Regions from separate parts of the Enterobacter sp. JBIWA008 genome, predicted to be linked through region 1. Evidence: predicted binding sites of a transcription regulator. Region 1 holds the regulator's gene; each other region holds the start of a gene.
What was found. The regulator CRP, encoded in region 1, controls carbon source genes, mostly activating them, when cyclic AMP is high. The targets are predictions, from matches to a motif close to ATGTGANNNNNNTCACAT.
Positions count from the first base shown of each region.

Region 2: the regulator CRP is predicted to act here: its motif matches at 1,410-1,427, upstream of KGP24_RS11865 (sugar transporter).
Region 3: the regulator CRP is predicted to act here: its motif matches at 1,412-1,429, upstream of KGP24_RS12470 (2-hydroxycarboxylate transporter family protein).
Region 4: the regulator CRP is predicted to act here: its motif matches at 3,024-3,041, upstream of deoC (deoxyribose-phosphate aldolase).

Region 1 covers NZ_CP074149.1:4,431,293-4,435,618, forward strand. Annotated here, with positions in the region: gene KGP24_RS21585 (hydrolase) at 1-63, shown strand, start outside; gene KGP24_RS21590 (YheU family protein) at 60-278, shown strand; gene KGP24_RS21595 (phosphoribulokinase) at 309-1,178, shown strand; gene KGP24_RS21600 (OsmC family protein) at 1,245-1,577, opposite strand; gene crp (cAMP-activated global transcriptional regulator CRP) at 1,961-2,593, shown strand; gene KGP24_RS21610 (YccS/YhfK family putative transporter) at 2,651-4,326, shown strand, end outside.
Region 2 covers NZ_CP074149.1:2,440,604-2,444,929, forward strand. Annotated here, with positions in the region: gene KGP24_RS11860 (MarC family NAAT transporter) at 1-93, shown strand, start outside; gene KGP24_RS11865 (sugar transporter) at 138-1,334, opposite strand; gene KGP24_RS11870 (PhzF family phenazine biosynthesis protein) at 1,512-2,300, shown strand; gene KGP24_RS11875 (PhzF family phenazine biosynthesis protein) at 2,328-3,119, shown strand; gene KGP24_RS11880 (GNAT family N-acetyltransferase) at 3,203-3,685, shown strand; gene KGP24_RS11885 (LysR family transcriptional regulator) at 3,639-4,326, opposite strand, start outside.
Region 3 covers NZ_CP074149.1:2,571,054-2,575,379, reverse strand. Annotated here, with positions in the region: gene KGP24_RS12480 (NAD-dependent malic enzyme) at 1-363, opposite strand, end outside; gene KGP24_RS12475 (AEC family transporter) at 396-1,343, opposite strand; gene KGP24_RS12470 (2-hydroxycarboxylate transporter family protein) at 1,692-3,023, shown strand; gene KGP24_RS12465 (helix-turn-helix domain-containing protein) at 3,145-3,780, shown strand; gene KGP24_RS12460 (PLP-dependent aminotransferase family protein) at 3,808-4,326, opposite strand, start outside.
Region 4 covers NZ_CP074149.1:683,618-687,943, reverse strand. Annotated here, with positions in the region: gene deoB (phosphopentomutase) at 1-626, opposite strand, end outside; gene deoA (thymidine phosphorylase) at 679-2,001, opposite strand; gene deoC (deoxyribose-phosphate aldolase) at 2,114-2,893, opposite strand; gene KGP24_RS03305 (YjjI family glycine radical enzyme) at 3,159-4,326, shown strand, end outside.

The DNA of each region.
Region 1 (4,326 bases):
AAAATGTGGCTTGAGGCGCGTATTCCTGACTGGCTAACCCCTTATCTGGACGGTGCAAAATGATTATTCCCTGGCAGGATCTGGCGCCCATTACGCTCGATAATCTTATTGAAAGCTTTGTATTACGCGAAGGCACCGATTATGGTGAACAGGAACGCTCGCTTGAGCAAAAGGTCAACGATGTTAAGCGCCAGCTGAAAAGCGGCGACGTGGTGCTGGTGTGGTCAGAACTGCATGAGACGGTCAATATCATGCCCCGCAACGCGTTTCACGGCTGATCTTCCACCCTTTTCAGTCAGGGAGTTGCTATGTCTGCCAGACATCCGGTTATTGCCGTTACGGGGTCGAGTGGTGCGGGAACCACCACCACCAGCCTCGCATTTCGCAAGATTTTCGCCCAGCTGAATCTCCGTGCGGCGGAGGTCGAAGGCGACAGTTTTCACCGCTACACGCGTCCGGAGATGGACATGGCCATCCGTAAGGCGCGCGATCTGGGTAAACACATCAGCTACTTCGGCCCGGAAGCCAATGACTTCGGCCTGCTGGAACAAACCTTTATAGAGTACGGTCAGAGCGGCAAAGGGCAGTCCCGCAAGTATCTGCATACCTATGACGAAGCCGTACCCTGGAATCAGGTGCCGGGCACCTTTACCCCGTGGCAGCCGCTGCCGGAACCCACCGACGTCCTTTTTTACGAAGGATTGCACGGTGGCGTGGTCACCCCTCAACACGACGTGGCGCGTCACGTGGATCTGCTGGTCGGCGTGGTTCCTATCGTTAACCTGGAGTGGATCCAGAAGCTGACGCGCGACATGAGCGAGCGCGGCCATTCGCGAGAGGCGGTGATGGACTCAGTGGTGCGCTCCATGGAGGATTACATTAACTTCCTGACGCCGCAGTTCTCCCGCACCCATATCAACTTCCAGCGCGTGCCGACGGTGGACACCTCCAACCCGTTTGCCGCCAAAAGCATCCCGTCGCTGGATGAGAGCTTTGTGGTGATCCATTTCCGCAACCTCGACGGTATTGATTACCCCTGGCTGCTGGCCATGCTGCAGGGCTCGTTTATTTCGCACATGAATACGTTAGTGGTGCCGGGCGGTAAAATGGGGCTGGCGATGGAGCTCATCATGACGCCGCTGGTGGAGCGACTGATGGAAGGGAAGCAGATAGCGTGAACATGTTCCCTCTCCCAGTGGGAGAGGGTTAGAGTGAGGGCATCAACACGCACGATGCCCCATTAATTAGCCCTCGATCACTTCATACGAATGCGTGATTTTTACCGCTTTCTCCAGCATTAACGCCACAGAGCAGTACTTCTCCGCAGACAGGTCCACCGCACGCGAGACCGCCGCGTCTTTCAGCTCTTTACCGGTGACCACAAAGTGCAGGTTAATATGGGTGAACAGGCGTGGCGCCTCTTCGCGACGCTCTGACGTGAGTTTGACCTCACAATCCGTCACGTCATGACGACCTTTTTGCAGAATCGACACCACGTCAATGGCGCTGCATCCACCTGCCGCCATCAGCACCATTTCCATTGGGCTTGGCGCTTTATCGCCGGAGTTGCCGTCCATCAAAATCTGGTGTCCTGACGCGGACTAGCCCAGGAACGTTAAACCTTCAACCCATTTCACGCGCGCTTGCATATTCTTAAACTCCAACGTTGCATTTTTGGTGACAGATTACGCGTGCGTTACATTTCTCGCAATGGAAGGCGACCTGCATCATGCTGAAGCGAGACACCAGGAGACACGCGGCGAAAGCTATGCTAAAACACTCTGGATGCTACAGTAATACATTGACGTTACACATGTATGCAGAGGACATCAAACTTTACTGGCTGCGAAACGTTACGGTAGCCGACTTCCCAGGGTATGGGTAAGAATTCGATTGCAACCCCAGAGTCCGGATGCATCTGATGACTCTGGTGACAGCTTATAACAGAGGATAACAGCGCATGGTGCTTGGCAAACCGCAAACAGACCCGACTCTCGAATGGTTCTTGTCTCATTGCCACATTCATAAGTACCCATCAAAGAGCACGCTGATTCACCAGGGTGAAAAAGCGGAAACGTTGTATTACATCGTTAAAGGCTCGGTGGCAGTGCTGATCAAAGATGAAGAAGGGAAAGAGATGATCCTTTCTTATCTGAACCAGGGCGATTTCATCGGTGAACTGGGCCTGTTTGAAGAAGGCCAGGAACGTAGCGCCTGGGTTCGAGCAAAGACAGCATGTGAAGTGGCTGAAATTTCTTACAAGAAGTTCCGTCAGCTGATTCAGGTTAACCCTGATATCCTGATGCGTCTTTCTTCCCAGATGGCGCGCCGTCTCCAGGTCACCTCAGAGAAAGTGGGCAACCTCGCCTTCCTGGACGTGACTGGCCGCATCGCACAAACCCTGCTGAACCTGGCGAAACAGCCAGACGCAATGACCCACCCGGACGGCATGCAAATTAAAATTACCCGTCAGGAAATTGGTCAGATCGTCGGTTGCTCCCGCGAAACAGTGGGCCGTATCCTGAAAATGCTGGAAGATCAAAACCTGATCTCCGCCCACGGTAAAACCATCGTGGTCTACGGAACGCGTTAATTCCGCTTAAACGGCGTGCCATCGCAAGGTGTCACGCCGTTTTTGTCTCTACTCCCCATGTGGCGCAGGCTGATCTATCACCCGGAAGTTAACTACGCACTGCGACAAACGCTGGTGTTGTGTCTTCCTGTGGCCATAGGCCTGATCCTCGGACATCTTCAGCAAGGCCTGCTGTTTTCCCTCGTGCCCGCCTGCTGCAACATCGCCGGTCTGGACACGCCGCATAAGCGCTTTTTCAAACGACTGATTATCGGTGGCTGCCTGTTTGCCGGCTGCAGCCTCGCCGTACAGCTTTTACTGGCCCGGGATATCCCGCTGCCGCTGATCCTGACCGTGCTGGCAATGACCCTCGGCGTCACGGCAGAAATCAGTTCGCTGCACGCCCGCCTGCTTCCCGCTTCGCTGATTGCGGCCATCTTCACGTTGAGCCTCGCCGGGAACATGCCGGTGTGGGAGCCGCTGCTGATCTACGCCCTGGGGACACTGTGGTACGGGCTGTTCAACTGGTTCTGGTTCTGGCTGTGGCGCGAACAGCCGCTGCGTGAATCCCTGAGCCTGCTCTATGTGCAGCTTGCGGATTACTGCGAGGCCAAATACACCCTGCTCACCCAGCATACCGATCCGGAAAAATCCTTACCGCCCCTGCTGACGCGCCAGCAGAAGGTGGTGGATCTGATAAGCCAGTGCTATCAACAGCTGCATATGCTTGCCGCCAACAAGAACCACGAGTACAAACGGCTGCTGCGCACCTTCCAGGTCGGGCTGGATCTGCAGGAGCATATCTCCGTTAGCCTGCACCACCCGCAGGAGGTGCAAAAGCTGGTCGAGCGCAGCCATGCCGAAGCGGTGATCCGCTGGAACGCCCAGACCGTGTCCGCACGCCTGCGCGTGCTGGCCGATGATATTCTCTATCACCGCTACCCGACGCGCTTTAACATGGATAAGCAGCTGGGCGCGCTGGAGAAAATCGCCCGTCAGCATCCGGATAACCCGGTCGGCCATTTTGCCGCCTGGCACTTCAGCCGCATCGCTCGCGTGCTGCGCACGCAACGCCCGCTTTATCCCCGCGACCTGATGGCGGATAAGCAGAAACGTCTTCCGTTATTGCCCGCGCTCAGAAGCTATCTGTCTCTTAAATCGTCCGCCCTGCGCAACGCCGCCAGGATTAGCGTTATGCTCAGTACCGCCAGCCTGATGGGCATGGCGCTGCATCTGCCGAAACCGTACTGGATCTTAATGACCGTGCTGTTTGTCACCCAGAACGGCTACGGCGCCACGCGGGTGCGCATTCTGCATCGAGCTGGGGGAACGATGGCCGGGCTGATCATTGCGGGCGTGACGCTACACTTCCACGTGCCGGAAGGCTATACCCTGGCAGGGATGCTGGCGATCACGCTGGTGAGCTACCTGATTATCCGCAAAAACTACGGCTGGGCGATGGTAGGCTTTACGGTAACGGCGGTATACACCCTGCAGCTACTCACGCTCAATGGCGAACAGTTTATTGTCGCCAGGCTGATTGATACCCTGATCGGCTGCCTGATTGCCTTTGGCGGCATGGTCTGGCTGTGGCCGCAGTGGCAAAGCGGGCTGCTGCGCCAGAATGCCCACGACGCGCTGGAAGCGGATCAGGAGGCCATCAGGCTGATCCTCAGCGACAATCCTCAACCGACGCCGCTGGCCTGGCAGCGAATGAAGGTCAACCAGGCGCACAACGCCCTGTTTAACTCGCT
Region 2 (4,326 bases), 2.0 Mb from region 1:
GCGATTTCCCGTCTGATGGGCTTCTTGCTGGTCTGTATGGGCGTACAGTTTATTATTAACGGCGTGCTGGAAATTATTAAGACCTATCATTGATGTGATTGCCGGGTGGCGCTGCGCTTACCCGGCACAAACACACCTCACCCGTGCTGCCCCTGTTCCTCCAGCGCCACCGGCCATTTACGGAAGATGAGCACCGACCAGATAAACGCCGCAAGTGCCGGAATGGCCCCCAGATAGCCAATCGACGACATCGATACGTGAAGTATTACCTGATTTCCCACCAGCGCGCCCGCGCCAATCCCGAGATTGAAAATTCCGGAGAACAGCGACATCGCGACGTCCGTAGCATCCGGTGCCAGGGCCAGAACTTTCACCTGCATGCCCAGACCAATAATCATGATCGCCACGCCCCAGAACAGGCTGAGGATCGCCAGATGACTTTCCCTGCCTGCGGCAGGCATCAGCAGCAGCAGGCAGGCCAGCAGCAGACCGATAGCGCAGTTCACCAGCGTCGAGGCATGCCGGTTACCCAGCTTACCGAACAGCACGCTGCCGATAATGCCCGCGCCGCCGAGGATCAACAGTAAAACGGTGGCAAAGTTGGCGCTAAAGCCCGCCACCACCTGCACAAACGGTTCAATGTAGCTATACGCCGTGTAATGGGCCGTCACCACAATGACGGTAAGCAGGTAGATACTCAGCAGCGCCGGGCGACGCATCAGCAGCGGAAGGCTTTTTAGGGAGCCGGAATGTTCGCTCGGCAGCGCGGGCAGCAGCTTAATCAGGCACACCAGCGTGACCAGTGCGCCCATACCAATGGCGAAGAAAGTAGTACGCCAGCCGAAGTATTGCCCTACGATGCGGCCAATCGGCAGACCCAGCACCATCGCCAGTGCGGTACCGGTGGCAATCAGGCTCAGCGCCTGCGCGCGTTTCCCCGCTGGCGCGAGTCGTATAGCCAGCGACGCGGTGATCGACCAGAACACCGCATGGGCAAATGCAATGCCGATACGGCTAATGACCAGCACCGTAAAATTCCACGCCATAAACGACAGGACATGGCTGGCGATGAACAGCACAAAAAGACCGATCAGCAGCCTGCGCCGCTCCATCTGGCTGGTCAGCAGCATAAAGGGCAAGGACATCAGCGCCACTACCCAGGCGTAGATGGTCAACATAATGCCCACCTGCGCCGTTTCCATCTGGAAACTTTCAGCGATGTCAGACAACAGCCCAACCGGAACAAATTCTGTGGTGTTAAAAATAAACGCGGCAATGGCCAGCGTGACCACGCGTAGCCACGCAACCCTGCGGGAAACTGTGTTCGTTGTCATAGGGATGTCGGAGGTTCGTTGCTGAAAAGAAGAGGAGTCGATCTTAAAACGTTGAACGGCGAAAACTCAACCATTATGTGACGCAGATCGCAATATTTACCTTATGAAAGCGGTAGCCGGGAACCCAGTTTTCATTGAAGATAACGGAACAACACAATAAAAACAGGCGGTAAGGCTATGCAGGAGATTGATTTTTATCTGGTAGATGCGTTCAGCGATACCTCATTCGGCGGCAACCCGGCGGCCGTTTGCCCGCTGAAGTCGTGGTTGCCCGATGAGACCTTACTGAAAATGGCGCAGCAGCATAATCAGTCGGAAACGGCTTTTTTCGTCTGCGGTAAAGGGGGCATTGAGCTACGCTGGTTTACCACGCTCACCGAAGTCAATCTCTGCGGCCACGCTACGCTTGCGGCCGCGCACGTGTTGTTTACCGAGCTGGACTACCCGGACTCGCGGATCCACTTTGAAACCGCCTCTGGCCGCCTGACGGTCAGCCGGGAGGGGGAGTGGATGACCCTGGACTTCCCGGCATGTCCAACCCATGAAGAGACGCCCCCACCGGAGATGCTCTCGGCGCTGGGCATCAGCCGCTACGTTGAAGCCCGTAAAGGGCGCGCCTGGCTGATCGTTCTGGAGAATCACCAGCAGGTTGAAGCGCTTGCGCCACGCTACTCGGCGATGACGCCGGGCGAGCATAAGGTGAGCGTTACGGCGCGCGGTGAAGGGGAATATGATTTTGTCAGCCGCTTTTTCTCCCCGGGCGTTTCCGTCCCGGAAGACCCGGTCACCGGCTCCGCGCACACCATGCTGATCCCGCACTGGAGCGAAAAGCTGGGCAAAACGACGATGTTCGCTCGTCAGGTTTCAGCGCGCGGTGGCGACGTGCGCTGTGAGCTGAAAGGTTCGCGCGTGCTGATGAGCGGGCAGGCCGCGCTTTATCTGAAAGGCACAGTTTTTCTGCGCTAAAAACCCATAACAAGAGAGGAAGAGACAATGCAGGAAATTGATTTTTATCTGGTGGATGCCTTCAGCGACAAAACCTTTGGCGGCAACGCCGCAGCGGTATGTCCTCTGGAAGAGTGGCTGCCGGACGAAACGCTGCTCAAAATGGCGCAGCAGCATAACCAGTCTGAGACCGCCTTTTTCGTGCGCACCGACGGCGGGTTTGAGCTGCGCTGGTTTACCACGCTGGATGAAATTAACCTGTGCGGTCACGCTACGCTTGCCGCATCGCACGTTATTTTCGAATACCTTGACTACCCGCACACCGAAATCACCTTCACCACCCGCTTCGTGGGTGAACTGACGGTTAAACGCAGCGGCGACTGGCTGACGCTAAACTTCCCCACGTGGTCGACGGAGGTTGTGGAGAATCCTCCCGAGGTGCTGTTTAGCGCGCTGGGCATCCCGGCGGCAAAAGAGGTGCGCGTCGGACGGGATTACATGGTGGTGCTGGAGAGCCAGCAGCAGGTGGAAGCATTAACGCCGGATATTGGGGCGATGCTTCCGCTGGATAAAATGGTCTGCGTGACCGCGCCGGGAGAAGAATATGACTTCGTCAGCCGCTTCTTCTGCCCGGGCGAAGGGGTGCCGGAAGACCCGGTTACCGGATCTGCCCACAGCATGCTGATTCCCTACTGGAGCGAAAAGCTGGGCAAAACGTCACTCAATGCCCGCCAGGTCTCGCACCGTGGCGGGGATCTGCGCTGCGAACTGAAGGGCGACCGCGTGCTGATTGGCGGCCAGGCTACCCTGTATCTGAAAGGGCGAATCTTCCTGCGCTAGCTTAGTGACGCGCTATAAGTTAATACTATGAACCACCCCGGCAGGCCTGAGCTATGTTGATATAAAAAAGCAAGGAGCCTGCCATGTATTCCATTACCTCTGAATCTGCACGTCATCCGGACATTCTCAGGTTGATCGCGGCGCTTGACCGCTACCAGAGCGAACTCTATCCCGCCGAAAGCAACCATCTGCTCGACCTCGCTGCGCTGCCGGAAGCCTCGCTGATCCTGATGGTCATTCGTGACCAGCAGCTTCAGGCCGTGGGTTGCGGTGCCATCGTTCTCAACGGCGACGGAACGGGGGAGATGAAGCGGGTCTATATCGATCCGGCCCATCGCGGGCAGCATCTCGGCGAGACGCTGCTGGCCGCCCTGGAGGATGAAGCTCTGAGCCGCCATTGCCACACGGTAAGGCTGGAGACGGGCATCAAACAGCGCGCCGCGGTTGGTCTTTATGAACGGTGCGGATACGATTTGCGCCCGGCGTTTGCCCCGTACGCTGACGATCCGCTCAGCCTGTTTATGGAGAAGGCGCTGGTTGAAGACGTTCGTTTAGCAGCGCTATAAAGGCCTCCAGCTGGCGGGTCATCGCCCCGCGTCGCCACACCAGCCAGGTAGTAAGCCAGCGCCAGTTTTCCGCCAGCGGCCAGGCTTCAACCTGATGATGTCCCGGCATACTCTCCAGCATTGAGCGCGGCATCAGCGCGATGCCCGCGCCAGCAATGACGCAGGCGAGCATGCCGTGGTAGGACTCCATCTCATGAATGCGGCCGGGAGTGGCGCGGTCAGCGTGAAACCAGCTCTCCAGGTGTCGGCGATACGAACAGTTGGCGCGAAAGGCATAAACGTCGCTGCCGCTCACCTGCGTAGCGCGTGAGATTTCCGCGTGCCCGGCAGGCGTGACCAGCATCATCTCTTCCCGGTAGACCGGCATGCCCTCCAGCTCCGGATGCGAGAGTGGCCCGTCGACAAAGGCGGCGCTTAGGGTTCCCTCCAGTACGCCATCAATCATTGTCCCGGAAGGCCCGGTAGAAAGGGCAAACTGGATGCGCGGATAGCGCTGGTTAAACTGCGCCAGCGTTTCAGGAATGCGCACGGCGGCGGTACTTTCCAGCGCGCCGAGGGCAAATAGCCCCTGCGGCTCATCGCCCGCGACGACCATCCGCGCTTCATCCACCAGGGCAAGGATTTGCCTGCTGTAGCGCAGG
Region 3 (4,326 bases), 1.9 Mb from region 1:
CAGGCCGCGCGCGCGTCGATAAATCGTGGAGAAATGCTCGCAGGCTTCACCGACCGTCGGGGTATAGATAATCGGTAATGTCTCTTTCAGATGCGAACGCAGGAGGTTATAAAAGAGCGTTTCATTGGTGTCCTGAATATTTCGCAGGTAAACATGACGCGAAATATCGCTTTTAAAATGACAGAACTGCACCCAGGCGCGCTCGGTTTGTTCTTCAATGGTTTCAACGTTGTGCGGCAATAACCCATGCAGATTAAAATTGTCGCGCTCCTCTTTAATAAATGCGAGCCCTTTATTGAGCAGCGGGTTCTCCAGCAATACGGCCCCGTTATAGGGGGTATACAAAATTTCTTTCCGGGACATGGTAATTCCTGAATTTTTTAAAATAAAACAGATTAAGAGATTAAGTAGATCATAATGCCTTCGGTCACGACCCCGACGGCAGTGCCAATTAATATGGAAGAGGATGCGGTATCAATATAGGTATCGCTGCGTAAGGCAAACATCCCCGCGGCAATAGCGGAAGGCGTTGCGCCAATAATTACGACCTGCTGCAGTAAAGTATGGCTAAGGCCAAAGGCGAGCCCTGCGGCGGCCATTATTGCCGGCTGAATCAGGTTTTTAATACTGATATTAGTAAATGTCTGCACGTTCAGTTTTGGACGTTCACCGTAAAACAGCAGGCCGAGGGCAAACAGGGACAGTCCGCCTGAAACCTTGCCAACCATCTCAATAGGCATGCTGAGAATGGAAGGGATTTGCACACCGGCAAGACTGAGTAATACGCCGGATACCGGGATCCAGACGATAGGATTGCGTGCCGCTTTGATAAGGTTTTGCACGATCATCGCCCCCGGGTGCAGCGCCTCCAGGCCATCATGACCGTTTTTATCACCCATACGAATCAGGACGATAGTCAACGGGATCATGATAACGCTGGTAATAATATTACCAATCAGCACGCCGATAAATCCTTCCGGCCCAATCAAAACCGCCAGGACCGGTGCGCCAAAGTAGGCCATATCGGGAAAGGCGCAAACCAGAGACTGAATGGCGCTGGTCTTGATATCGTGACGAAAAACATAGCGTGAAATAAATAGCGTCAGTAAATACGACCCCATTAAACCGACAACCAAAACGGCCATAAAGGTTAGATTTTTAATTTTATTGGGATCGGTATGCAATGCACCAATAAAAAGATGGAAAGGAAGGGCAAAGCGAATCACCACGGTTGCCATGACGTTTGCATCTTCACGCCGGGAATATCCCAGCTTTCCACTTAGCCATCCAAGTAACATAATAAAGACGAGCGGAAACAGTGATTGTAATAGTAATGAAGGCATAGTATTTCCTGTAGGGTATTTTATGTGTTTTATTGCAGCGCTAATCTAGCGCTTAGATAGCAGGGCAAGAGTGACAAGTGTCACACTCTTTCTGGTTTTATTAATTTCAAAAGATTGCATTAACTGCCACGGATACTTTAGTTACTTAATGATGAATTAAGTTATTTAAAGGGAAAGGGTAGTATTGTTCACATTTCTCTCCGATATCGCATGCTAATTTCACCCTGAGCCTGTTTTTAGAAAAGGCCATCTAAATCATTATTTATATTTAAGAACATTTTTTCGTATCAGGAATAGTTTCAGTTATTCCTTTCTCTGCATATCCGAACACAATTTTCAGGTGATTATATGAAAGATAATCCTGTACCGACTTCCGAGCTGTCGACCTCGCGTTTTGCCTTTGGGCTCAACAATACCGAGGTAGGCACGGTCCCGTTGATGCTGTTCGTCGGGATTGCCGCGATCGTGGCGACGTCTGCCTGGGCAGGGCTGCTGCCCAAAAATATGATCGGTGGACTCGCGGTCATCATGACCCTCGGTTTCGCGTTTGCCAAAGTGGGGCGTCAAATCCCGGTGCTGAAGGATATCGGCGGCCCGGCGATCCTGTGCCTGATGGTCCCCTCCATACTGGTCTATTTTGGCGTATTCGGGAAACATACCCTTGATACCGTGCATCTGCTGATGAAAGAGGCGAATCTGCTCTATTTCGTCATCGCCTGCCTGGTGGTCGGCAGCATTCTGGGGATGAACCGGGTGCTGCTGATCCAGGGCATGATGCGCATGTTTGTTCCGCTGGTGGCGGGAACATGCATGGCCGTGCTGAGCGGTCTCATCGTGGGCTCACTGTTTGGTTATACGCCTTACCACACCTTCTTCTTCATCATTGTGCCCATCATTGGCGGCGGGATTGGCGAGGGGATTTTGCCTCTGTCCCTGGCCTATTCGGCAATACTGGGGCAGACGCCGGACGTCTACGTTGCGCAGCTGGCACCCGCTGCGGTTGTGGGGAATATCTTCGCCATTATTTGTGCGGGCCTGCTGGCGCGTCTCGGCGCGAAACGTCCTGCGCTTTCGGGAAATGGCATGCTCACGCGGAGTAAAGACGACGCCAGCCTGTTTGCAGGGGCGCAGAGCACGCAGCAGACGGATTTTCATCTGATGGGCGGTGGATTACTGATGGTGTGCGCGTTTTTCATCGTCGGCGGATTGTTTGAAAAACTGGTCCACATTCCCGGCCCGGTGCTGATGATCCTGATTGCCGTCCTGTGTAAATACTTCAGGGTGATCCCGGCCTCAATGGAGCAGGGCGCGCACAGCTGCTATAAATTCGTCTCGGCTGCATTGGTCTGGCCGCTGATGATCGGCCTCGGGATGTTATACGTGCCGCTTGAGAGCGTGGTGTCCGTCTTCTCGGTGGGATACGTCGTGGTATGCGGTTCGGTTGTGATTGCGATGGCGCTGAGCGGCTACGTTATCGCGTCGCGTCTGAATATGTATCCCGTGGAGGCGGCCATTGTGACCTGCTGCCACAGCGGGCTGGGTGGAACGGGGGACGTGGCCATTTTGTCCGCGTCTAACCGGATGTCGCTCATGCCGTTCGCGCAGATCGCCACCCGCATCGGCGGCGCATCGACGGTGATTTTCGCCACGCTGCTGATGGGCTGGATTATGGCGCACTGATCCGAAACGTCAGGATGCTGAATCGCAACGACATTTTCAGGATGCCGTTGCGGTTCAGTCCTTTATAAATATCACCTTGCTGTATAGAATTACCGCATCCACAGCGACGGGATATCACACCATGACCGGAAGAGTTGATTATCAAATTGAAAAATACCTCCTTACCGAAGCTGCCGAACCGGAGCGTCTGACGCGCCAGTGGGCAGAGGTGCTGGAGGAGTGTCGTGAGCAAAAGTCCGGTGCAGAGGAGCGGCTGCGTCTTGCGTTGCTTAATGTGGATTACGTCACCAGCTTCGAGCTGCCGTTCAGGCTACTCCTTACCCGTGCGCCCCAGTTAATAGACGTTGTCAGAAAAGAACTTCAGCTCAGTCAGAAAAATGTTCTGTTCAACGGCAAGCGCTTTGGCTGCGTCTATAGCCTTAAAAGGGATCTCGACGGAATACCTGATGAATTTACCTATCAGCTGAAAACGCGTATCCAGCGCAGTGACGCAACAGGGTGTAATGAAGAGCCTTACAGGCAAATTGCCCGGCAGGTAAAAGCGCCAAAGGAACGACTCAGGCTGGCGCTGGAAAACGGGCTGTCTGTGACGGCGCTCGACGGGCTTTTCTGGTTTGGCATTCAGCGCATTGCGGCCGATGTACTGAGGTTAAGGAAAATGGGCGTGAGAATTGTGACTTCGGAGACCGAGGTATTTGATACGCTTACAAAGACCAGCCGGCGGATCCCTGTTTATAGCCTTGCTCGCCCGGAATGAGTATTAGCCGCTGACCGGTCGACAGCATCAAACATGACGAAAAATTGCGGCTAGTTTTTTTACAGCGTCTTCTATTTCCCTCTCCGTGTAAGCAGCAAATCCCATCAAAAAACCGGTGGAAGCGGGGGTACCTGCATATAAATCGGAAAGCCCAAGTATATCAACACCCGCGCGTCGGGCGGCGGCGGCCATCTCTTTCTCGGATATTCCGTGCTTCAGGTGACAAGGCATTTGCATTCCCCCCGCTGGCGTTTCATATGCAACATACCCGGAAAGATATGCGTCCATCATGCTTGCCAGCGCGTCTCGACGAGCAACGTAAATACTCCGCATCTTACGAACATAGGCGCCAAAATGACCTCCCTCCAGAAATTTAGCCAGCGTCAGCTGGGTTATTGAGGCGGTGTGCCCATCCATTAATGTCCTCGCCATGGTGAAGGGCTCTGTCAATTCTGAGGGGACGATCATGTAGGCAATACGCAGCCCCGGGAAAAGAGACTTGGTGAACGTGCCGATATAAATCGTCCGGTTGTAAGTATCAAGCCC
Region 4 (4,326 bases), 1.1 Mb from region 1:
CCAATGTTATAGCCGCCTTCGGTCAGCTCTTCACGGGCGATTTCACACAGCTCGTAGAGTTTATCCAGGCCAAACGTCTCTTCATGGCACGCAATCTGGAACACGGAGTCAGCAGAGGTGTAGAAAATCGGCTTGCCGGTTTTCATGTGCTCTTCGCCAAGTTCATCCAGAATCACGGTACCGGAAGAGTGACAGTTGCCGAGGTAACCCGGCAGGTTGGCACGCTTCACCAGCTTATCGAGCAGCTCCTGCGGGAAGCTGTTCTCGTGATCGGAGAAATAACCCCAGTCGAACAGCACCGGTACACCGGCGATTTCCCAGTGGCCAGAAGGGGTGTCTTTACCGGAGGAGAGCTCGTGCGCCCAGGCGTAGGCGCCCACTACTTCCGCGTTGCCATCCATACCGGCAGCGATTTTACCGGTAGAACCTTCATGCGCTTTCACCAGACCGAGGCGGGTCAGGTTAGGTAGAGTAAGAGGGCCTTTACGACCGTTGTCCGCTTCGCCTTTTGCACAGGCTTCCGCGATGTGGCCCATGGTATCGGAACCCACGTCACCAAAACGTTCTGCATCTTCGGTTGCGCCGATGCCGAATGAGTCCAGCACCATAATAAATGCACGTTTCATAATTGTTCTCCGTACGTAGTGCTTAAAAATGATTGATCAGATCAGTATACCGCTATTCGGTGATACGGCGATAGACAGTCGGTGTGGTTTCCGGCGCTTTATCGTCAAGCGTAATAGCCGCTTTCACCGCTTTTGCCGCTTCCTGCCAGCTGGCTTCGTCTTTCGCGTGGATCACCGCCAGCGGACGTTGACCGTCAACGCTGTCGCCCAGACGGGCCATATCGGTAAAGCCGACGCTGTAATCAATGGTGTCGGAGGCCTGACGGCGGCCGCCACCCATCGAGACCACCGCCATACCCAGCTCACGGGTGTCCATTGCAGAGACAAACCCTTCGCTATCGGCATACACCGCTTTGCTGAGCGTCGCGGTTGGCAGGTATTTCGCGTAGTTTTCGACGAAATCGGTCGGGCCTTTCTGCGCCGCGACCATACGGCCGAAGATGTCCGCCGCTTTGCCATTATCCAGCACCGCCTGAAGCTTCACGCGCGCTTCTGCGTCGTCTTTGGCCAGCCTGCCGGAGATTAACATCTCAACGCACAGCGCCATGGTAACGTCGAACAGGCGCGGGTTACGGTATTCACCGGTCAGGAACTGCACCGCTTCGCGCACTTCGACAGCGTTACCGGCGCTGGACGCCAGCACCTGGTTCATGTCGGTGAGCAGCGCGGTGGTGCGCACGCCCGCGCCGTTGGAAACGCCAACGATCGCTTCAGCCAGCGCAGCAGAAAGTTCATAGGTCGGCATAAACGCGCCGCTACCCACTTTTACGTCCATCACCAGCGCGTCCAGCCCTTCCGCCAGTTTCTTCGCCAGGATAGAGGCGGTGATCAGCGGGATGGAGTCAACGGTCGCGGTGATGTCGCGGGTTGCGTAGAAACGCTTGTCTGCCGGAGCAAGAGAGCTGGTCTGGCCGATAATCGCCACACCAACGTCTTTAATAATGTCGCGGAAGCGGTTGTCGTCCGGGAAGATATCGAAGCCCGGAATGGCTTCCAGTTTGTCGAGCGTACCGCCGGTGTGGCCCAGGCCGCGTCCGGAGATCATCGGGATGTAACCGCCGCAGGCTGCCACCATTGGGCCGAGCATCAGAGACGTCACGTCGCCCACGCCGCCGGTGGAGTGTTTATCCACAATCGGGCCGTTAAGGTTGAGGCTTTTCCAGTCCAGAACGGTTCCTGAATCTCGCATCGCCATGGTCAGCGACACGCGCTCAGGCATCGACATATCGTGGAAGAAAATGGTCATCGCCAGAGCCGCAATCTGCCCTTCTGAGACGGTGTTATCACGAATGCCGTTGATGAAGAAGCGGATCTCTTCGTCGCTTAATGCATGACCATCACGTTTTTTACGAATAATTTCTTGTGCGAGAAACACGGTAACCTCCATGCGGAATCGGGGGAGTTGTGGCGGGTGGCGCTACGCTTACCCGCCCTACGATCCTGTAGGCCGGATAAGCAAAGAAGCGTCATCCGGCATTGTCTGGCAATCAGTAGCTGCTTGCGCTCTTACCGTCGCCGTGACCCAGCGCTTTCAGCAGGCTGGCCAGAAGGCTGGACGCACCGAAGCGGTAGTGGCGGGAGTCCGCCCAGTCGGCGCCAAACAGCTCGTCCGCAATCGCCAGGAACTGCTGGGCGTCTTCAGCGGTACGCACGCCGCCCGCGGGTTTGAAACCAACGGTTTTGGATACGCCCATGTCGCGGATGACTTCCATCATGATGCGCGCGCTTTCCGGGGTCGCATTCACCGGCACTTTACCGGTAGAGGTTTTAATGAAATCCGCACCGGCTTTGATGGAGATTTCAGATGCTTTACGAATCAGCGCCTCTTCTTTCAGCTCGCCGGTTTCGATGATCACTTTCAGCAGCACGTTTGCCGCCGCGCACGCGTCTTTACAGGCTTTCACCAGGTCAAAACCGACCTGCTCGTTGCCGCCGATCAGCGCGCGGTACGGGAACACCACGTCAACTTCGTCTGCGCCGTAAGCAATCGCCGCGCGGGTTTCTGCCAGCGCAATCTCGATATCATCGTTGCCATGCGGGAAGTTAGTTACGGTTGCAATGCGCACGTCCGGCGTACCCTGCTCTTTCAGAGTCTTACGGGCAATCGGGATAAAGCGCGGGTAGATACAGATGGCTGCGGTGTTACCCACCGGCGTTTTCGCCTGATGGCACAGGGCGATGACTTTTTCATTGGTGTCGTCATCGTTCAGGGTGGTCAGGTCCATCAGTTTCAACGCGCGCAGGCTGCTTGCATTTAAATCGGTCATAACATTCTCCAACGGCAGTGCCGTATAAATTTTACCTTGCGGGTCTGTGAGTATTCTAACATTCACCCGCATCCACACTTCGACATTCATCACAGTTAATGAAAACTGCGTACAAATTTGCATTACCGTAATGAGATATTCTTCAAACTTTAGCGCGTAAATTGTCGACTAAAGCAGCGATACCCCCTGTCGGATCAAAAGCCCCGACAGGCTGGCTTTCTAAAATTCGTTCATCATCCGCAGAACAACACTCAAGGAAGCGAATATGCCCCACTCCAGCCCCGACGCCCTGCAACAACGTTGCCAGCACATTGTGACAAGCCCGGTGTTAACCCCGGAACAAAAACGTCATTTTCTGGCGCTGGAAGCGGAAAACAACCTGCCTTATCCGGCACTTCCTGATGCCGCGCGAGCCGCACTGGACGAGGGGGTTATCTGCGACATGTTCGAAGGCCACGCGCCTTACAAACCCCGTTACGTTCTGCCGGATTACGCAAAATTTCTGGCTGACGGTTCAGAATGGCTGGAGCTGGAAGGGGCGAAAGATCTCGACGACGCCCTCTCGCTGTTAACCATCCTCTACCATCATGTTCCGTCCGTCACATCGATGCCGGTCTATCTCGGTCAGCTTGATGCGATATTAACTCCATATGTTAGAATTCTAACACAAGAAGAGATCGATAGCCGAATAAAACGTTTCTGGCGCTATCTTGACCGTACGCTGCCCGACGCGTTTATGCACGCAAACATCGGGCCTGCTGACGGCCCCATCACCCGTGCTATTCTGCGTGCCGACGCAGAGCTGAAGCAGGTCGCACCTAACCTGACCTTTATCTACGATCCAGATATCACCCCAGACGATTTGCTGCTTGAGGTGGCAAAAAACATATGTGAATGCAGCAAACCGCACATTTCTAATGGCCCGATGAATGATAAAATTTTCACAAAAGGCCGTTTTGGCGTGGTGAGCTGTTACAACTCCCTGCTGCTGGCTGGCGGTGGCAGCACCCTGGTGCGCCTTAACCTCAAAGCCATTGCTGAATACAGCACATCCATTGAAGACTTCTTCACCAGCACGCTCCCGCACTACTGCCAGCAGCAAATGACCATCATCGATGCCCGCTGCGATTTCCTGTATCAACAATCGGGCTTCTTTGAGAATAGCTTCCTGGTAAAAGAGGGGCTGATTGATGCCGATCGGTTTGTGCCGATGTTTGGCATGTACGGCCTGGCGGAAGCGGTGAATACGCTCTGTGAAAAGGAGGGCATTGAAGGTCGTTACGGAAAAGACGAGCAGGCCAACGCGCTGGGCTACCGCATCAGCGAGCAGCTTGCGGCGTTCGTTGAAAGCACGCCGGTGAAACACGGCTGGAAGCATCGCGCGATGCTTCACGCGCAGTCGGGGATCAGCTCCGACTCGGGCACCACGCCGG